2 regions of the Undibacterium sp. Ji50W genome follow, and region 2 is predicted to be linked to the other one. Evidence: riboswitches for the same ligand, from Rfam matches in the RefSeq annotation. Region 2 holds a riboswitch; the other holds the start of a gene.
The links. Region 2 has a riboswitch for cobalamin ahead of ACO0K9_RS22220 (TonB-dependent receptor domain-containing protein). Riboswitches for the same ligand answer to the same signal wherever they lie in the genome.

Region 1: it holds a riboswitch for cobalamin, as region 2 does, so the genes downstream of both, ACO0K9_RS06820 (CoA-acylating methylmalonate-semialdehyde dehydrogenase) here and ACO0K9_RS22220 (TonB-dependent receptor domain-containing protein) in region 2, are expected to answer to the same signal.

What each region holds. Positions count from the first base shown of each region.
Region 1 is NZ_JBMPOX010000002.1:344,012-347,429, reverse strand. It holds gene fumC (class II fumarate hydratase) at 1-610, opposite strand, end outside; cobalamin riboswitch at 1,056-1,265, shown strand; gene ACO0K9_RS06820 (CoA-acylating methylmalonate-semialdehyde dehydrogenase) at 1,553-3,064, shown strand; gene ACO0K9_RS06815 (acyl-CoA dehydrogenase family protein) at 3,074-3,418, shown strand, end outside.
Region 2 is NZ_JBMPOX010000020.1:74,703-78,120, reverse strand. It holds gene ACO0K9_RS22220 (TonB-dependent receptor domain-containing protein) at 1-1,224, opposite strand, end outside; cobalamin riboswitch at 1,540-1,793, opposite strand; gene ACO0K9_RS22215 (PilZ domain-containing protein) at 1,909-2,253, opposite strand; gene ACO0K9_RS22210 (histidine phosphatase family protein) at 2,307-2,864, opposite strand; gene ACO0K9_RS22205 (adenosylcobinamide-GDP ribazoletransferase) at 2,866-3,418, opposite strand, start outside.

The DNA of each region.
Region 1 (3,418 bases), on a different contig from region 2:
TCAGTGGTGTCGCATCCTGTAAATGGGTGCGGCCAATTTTAACGATGTCGGCAAATTCTGCCACCTTGGCGGTCAGCGAAGTGCGCAGTTGCTGCAGCGCTGGCAACAGTGACTGCGTTACCGTCAGGCAGGCTGCCACATACATGGCGGTGGGAAAGACGTCATTCGATGACTGCCCCATATTCACCTGATCATTCGGATGCACCAGGCGACTCATGCCACGGCTACCACCCAATAATTCAGAAGCGCGATTGGCCAGTACTTCATTCATGTTCATATTGCTTTGTGTGCCGGAACCGGTCTGCCACACCGACAGCGGGAAGGCATGCGGATGCGCGCCAGCCAGCACCTCGTCAGCAGCGCTGACGATGGCATCGGCGAATCTGGCATCCAGCAAACCAAGGTCACGGTTCACGATGGCACAACTGCGCTTCACACGTGCCAGCGCCAGCACCAGCGCATCCGGCATCTTTTCAGTAGAGATGGCAAAGTGATGTAGTGAACGCTGGGTTTGTGCGCCCCATAATGCTTTTGCAGGTACGGCGATTTCACCAAAGGTATCGCGTTCCATCCTGTTGTCGGTATTGTCTTGGCTATGCTGACTGGTCATTGCTGTTTTCCTGGTTGATGGCACGCTCGCCATATCTGGCATCTTTCACCGATCAGGTCAGGCGCGGCGGGCGTTGGGTAGACGGTACTTACTGCGTGTTGGCAAGCACCCATAGCTTTCATGATACGCAATCTGAATCAAACCTGCTTTTTACTCATTGGCAACTTTAAGCAAATTCACAAGGCCGTGGCATCGTTGAATTTTTTTCATGCATACCTACGTATTTACGTTTACGTAAACGTCAAGTCTTATGCTATTCTAAAAATAACAGGTGCACATCCCAATTTCTTGGGCTGTGTTAAACGGGAAAGTGGTCGTCCTGATCGCTGTCATTAACGAATGACAGTTGGTATCAAGACCTAAAAACGTGTTTACGATCTGTAGCGAGCGAGCGTCAGCGGGGTAAGGGTAACAAAAACGCCGCGCAAAAAGCGGAATGTACTTGTAGTACATGAGCATTTTGAGCAGCGCATGAATCCCGCATCAATACAAATTGCGCTCGCGCTTAAGATCGTAAGCAGGTTTCAAGCCCCTGCTGCCTCCGCAACGGTAAGCGAGTGCGGTTACATCAACCACGCCACTGGTCATGCATGACTGGGAAGGCGATGTAACAAGACTTGCAAGCCCGGATACCGGCCTGTTGATCGCTGAGAAAAACACTGCGGAAGGCTGTGTTTGAAACACTGCATGGGCACGTCATCATGGCGTGCGGGTGCGCGTGTATTCAACATTGCTCTTTACTGTTTTTTCCCAAGGTCTGGTCACGTACGGAAGGTGCGTGGCGGGTGTGCGTCCACACGGTGCATATCCATGGTCAGGATCGTTGCTACGGCAGGTTTCTGCATGTAGCGGCTATCCTGTTTTCAGGCATCAGTGCGGCAGTTGTTGCGGGCAAAGCCCGCCGTCTGTCCGTGCATAATCAGGAAGGTTCAGGAAAGCATCATGACTACTCTTACCCAGGTTCCCAAGGTCAAACTGCTGATCAATGGCGAACTGCTTGTATCCAAAACCACGCAGTGGCGCAATGTGATCAACCCCGCCACGCAACAGGTGCTGGCCCATGTTCCCTTCACCACACCGGATGAAATGCAGGCCGCAGTCGATGCTGCCAAGGCCGCTTTCAAGACCTGGCGCAAGACAGCGATAGGCACACGCGCCCGCATCTTTCTGAAATACCAGCAACTGATACGCGAAAACATGACCGAACTGGCTGCGCTGCTGACAGCCGAACAGGGCAAGACCCTGGCCGATGCCGAAGGCGATATCTTTCGCGGCCTGGAAGTGGTCGAGCATGCCGCCAATATCGGCAACCTGCAAATGGGCGAAATCGCCAATAACGTTGCCAGCGGTGTCGACACTTATACCCTGAACCAGCCGCTAGGCGTGTGCGCTGGCATCACCCCATTCAATTTCCCCGCCATGATACCGCTGTGGATGTTCCCGATGGCGATTGCCTGCGGCAATACCTTCATCCTGAAACCATCCGAGCAAGACCCCATGGTCACCATGCGCCTGGCTGAACTGGCGATGCAGGCAGGTGTGCCACCTGGCGTGCTGAATGTGGTGCATGGTGGTGAAGACATCGTCAATGCGATTTGCGATCATCCGGATATCAAGGCGGTGTCCTTTGTCGGCTCTACCCGCGTAGGCACGCATGTGTATCAGCGCGCCACCCTGGCGGGCAAGCGTGCGCAATGCATGATGGGTGCCAAGAACCATGCCATCGTCCTGCCCGATGCAAATAAAGAACAAACCCTGAACAACCTCGCCGGTGCTGCCTTTGGTGCGGCTGGCCAGCGTTGCATGGCACTGTCCGTCGTTATCCTGGTAGGTGAAGCCAATCAGTGGGTGCCAGACTTGCTGGACCGCGCCCGCAGCCTCAAAATCAATGCCGGTGCAGAAGCCAATACCGACATTGGTCCGGTCATTTCCTGTACCGCCAAGGAACGGGTAGAAAACCTGATCGCACAGGGCATTGCCGAAGGTGCTACCCTGGTACTGGATGGCCGTGCACCGCAAGTGCCGGGCTATGAACATGGCAACTTCGTTGGCCCTACCGTCTTCACCGGCGTCAAGCCCGGCATGCGCGTGTATGAAGAAGAAATCTTTGGCCCTGTGCTATGCATCATGCAGGCAGATACGCTGGCTGATGCCATCGCCATCATCAATGCCAACCCTAACGGCAATGGCACGGCACTGTTCACCCAGTCTGGTGCGGCGGCACGCACTTTTGAAGAAGATATTGATGTCGGCCAGATCGGTATCAATGTGCCTATTCCTGTGCCAGTGCCACTGTTTTCTTTCACCGGTTCGCGTGCATCCAAACTCGGTGACCTGGGGCCTTACGGCAAACAAGTTATACAGTTTTATACCCAGACCAAGACCATCACCGCACGCTGGTTTGATGACAGCGTCAGCGCTGGCAGGGTGAATACCACCATCTCGCTCAAGTAAGGAATCGCTATGGACTTCGAATTGACAGAAGACCAGCGCGCCTACCAGCAATCTGCCCGCAGTTTCGCCGCCCATGAAATGGCGGCGCAAGCCGCGCATTGGGATGCCACGTCCCACTTCCCGCTGGACGTCATCGCCCATGCCGGGGAACTGGGATTTTGCGGACTGTATGTGCCAGAAGAGCTGGGCGGGCTGGGCCTGACGCGGCTGGATGCCGCCATCATTTTTGAAGAGCTGGCTCGCGCCTGCCCTTCTACCACGGCGTATATCACCATCCACAATATGGCGAGCTGGATGATTGCGCATTGGGGCCGGCCAGAAGTGCAGCAAGAATGGGTGCCCAAACTGGCCGCA
Region 2 (3,418 bases):
GACGCGCAGCGCATCAGTGAAACGATAACCGTAAGCGACGCTGCCCGTGGTATTGGAACCATATTGCGAGCTGCGGTCGTTGCGGATGCTGGCGCTGGCCAGATGCGCATCTTGCTTGAACACATATGATGCGGCAAAAGAATTCGTCGTGCGTTTCGTGCCATTGATGCCCTCTGTGACCAAGCCTGAAGAAACAGAATCAACATTTTCCTCACGCGTTTCAGCAATCAGTTGTAATACATCTTTACCGATTCGGATATCATTCTGGAAGCTGATACTGTTCTGACGTGTATCGATCTGGCTGGAGCCAAAGCCTGTGCTGAAACCCTTGTCAGCCGTTTCTGCATATTGCAGCGATGCAGACCAGTAATCTGTCAACTTGCCACGACCAAAGATGGCGATGGTTTCCAGTGTCCCGATATTGTGGTCATCGCTACCAGCACCGGCATCATATTGTGCATTATTTTTGCTGTGTAAAACACTGGCACCCAGTTCATAACCCTTGCTGATTTCCCATACCAGACGGCCATTGAAACTATCCATCTTGTAGCCATCTTTGTCAGCGTTGTAGGTGAAAGCACCTGCGCCTGGCTTGCTGGCAGAGAAACCTTCACTCTCTTCATGCCCGGCATTCATGCTAAGGCTGAGGTTGCTGGCAACAGAACCAGAAAAACCGGCCTGCAATTTACGTGTGCCATAGCTACCCAGACCAGCCGAAACGGTAGGCGTAATTTCGCCCGTGCCTTTTTTAGTAAATATCTGTATCACACCGCCCATGGCATCCGCGCCATACAGGCTGGACAAAGGACCATACACGACTTCGATACGGTCTATCTGTGACAGAGGAATGGAAGACCAGGTAGCGCCACCAGTCGTGGATGAACCAATGCGTACGCCATCAATCAACACCACGTTTTGTGCATTGCTACCACCGCGCATGAAGACTGAGGATGTCGTACCAGGACCACCATTGCGGGTAATTTCTATGCCGCGCTGTTGCTGCAACAGGTCAACGATGGAAGCCGCGCCGGATTTGGCGATGTCTTCCGCAGTGATGACGACATTATCAGCCAGCACATCTTTGGCGGCTTGCGCCTGACGGCCAGCGGTAATGACCACACTGGAAGCAGCGCCAACGGCAGCAGTTTGTGCAAAGACGGTAGAAGACGGGAATGCAGCGGCCAAGGCCAGGCTGAGGGCGAGCGGTTTGAATACAGATGTCATGATTTTCAGAAAAATAAAACATGCAGCCGACGTCCCCGCAGGCTGCAATGGAAAAAGCAATAGGAACATCGGTATCGTCAGCGCCAGTGGTCTGATTAAGAACCTGTTGTCGATCTTACTGCGCGAGCGCAATCGTAATCTACGCGGGGCTCATGCGCTGCTCAAAATGCTCATGTACTTAAGTACATTCCGCTTTTTGCGCTGCGCTTTTGTTACCCTTACCCCGCTGACGCTCGCTCGCTACAGATCGACAACAGGTTCTCGGAAGCGGACGCAGCGTTCTGCGCCTGATTTCCACGAAATTTCCCCGTCCGTATTACTTCACTTATTCTGGCCGGTATCCGGGCTGACAAGTATCACCATCTGACCTTCCCATGCACATAGCACAGTGGTATTGGAAAATGGCTGGCTACAAATCTGAATGTGAAGAAACAAGCATTCAGTTTTTGCAGCAACTTGTACACCGTTGCGGGGGCAGCACACGTTTGCCTAGCGTAGCTAAGCGTCGTGTTTCCCGTTTAACCGCAGATATGAACATATCCGCAAGCACCAAAACCCCGCCATTCTATAGACAGACGGGGGTAGCCGCAAGTTCAGGGGGTTTAAAAACTGAGGCAGATCAGTTTATTAACTTATTGAAAACAAAGCAGATTTGCTTTGCCAACATTGTCCAGACATCCGATTTCAGGCCAGATGCGCCGTTTTGGATATCCAGGCAACAACAAGTTGCGCGTGCAATTCAGACATTTCTGATAACAGCATGCCAACGTTGTAACTATCACCGCTGAGAATGGCATGCCTGACCGTGCCCTTGCAACTGACCTTATAGATCTCGGCTTCTTGCACAATACCGGGGATTTCTATCATCATCGGATAGCTGCGCTGAGGAAGCAGGCTTTCAGGCGACTGCAAAAGCACACCCTCTGCCGATATATTGATCACCCGGGTGAAGATCAATCTGCCATCCGGCATCTTGATACCAGAGCGCCAGGTGACGGTGACACGGGGTGATTTTCTGAGTTCTATCATGCAATGGCTATGCCTGGTGCGCTGACGGCTTCACTGTCGGTCTTGCGTAAATACTATCTGTAGTATTTACGAAATACCAGTATTTCCGTATATTCACCAAAGCTAAGGCTGAGGTTTTGTGCACAAACCAGTTGCGCCAGTTCATCTGCTGCCATGCCATCCTGCCAGACCAACAGCATGCGCATGATGCCGGCATGCGCCACCACCAGCGCTTCTGACAATTGCATCTGACGCAGATCAGCCAACCAGGCAATCACCCGCTGCGCCACATCCAGCGCCGATTCACCGGCACCGGGGCGATAGGTCGCCGGGGCTGCTGCCCATGCATCAATCTCGGCGCGTGGAATGGTATCCCAGGCGCATAGTTCCCATGCACCAAAATGCATTTCCATCAAACGCGGGTCGAGTTGTGGCTGCGCATGCAAGGCTTGCGCCAGCAAGGCACAGCGTTGCAAGGGGCTGGAAAATACGGGGATAGCGGCAACCAATTGCTGGCGTATCTTCGCTGCGAGTATCTGGTAATCGGCAACCAGCACCGGCACATCGGCCTGCCCATAGCACAGACCATCGGCAATCTGTGGTTTGGTATGGCGCAGCAAATGCAGGCGCATGTCAATGCACCTGAAAAGCCAGCAAACCCAGATAGATGCCGACTTCTGCCACCTGCTGCGTGGCCCCCAGGCAATCACCGGTAAAGCCATTGATACGACGCTGGAACATGCGCGCCATGCGCCAGGTCAGCAAGACGATCAAAACAAGTGCCGTCAGCAATGAGGCGGGCTGGAATGGAAAGTAGACCAGCAACAAGGCCGCAGGCAAGCATACGGTCAGGCAGGCGATCAGGAATTCATCAGAACGCATTTCCTGCGCCAGTGGCTTGGCCTTGCCTTCATGCCGCGCATAGTCCATGCGCCAGATCAGGCTGCATGATGCCAGGCGCGACAAGGGGTGGGCCAGCAACAAGGCGGGCACTGTCACCTGCGCAGGCAGGCTGATCAGCAATGCCAGCTTCAGCGCCAGCATCAGCAGGATACCAATGGCACCATAGGCACCCACGCGTGAATCCTTCATGATGTCCAGCACGCGCTCTGGCGTCATGCCACCACCAAAACCATCGCAGACATCGGCAAAACCATCTTCATGGAAGGCACCAGTCAGCAAGATA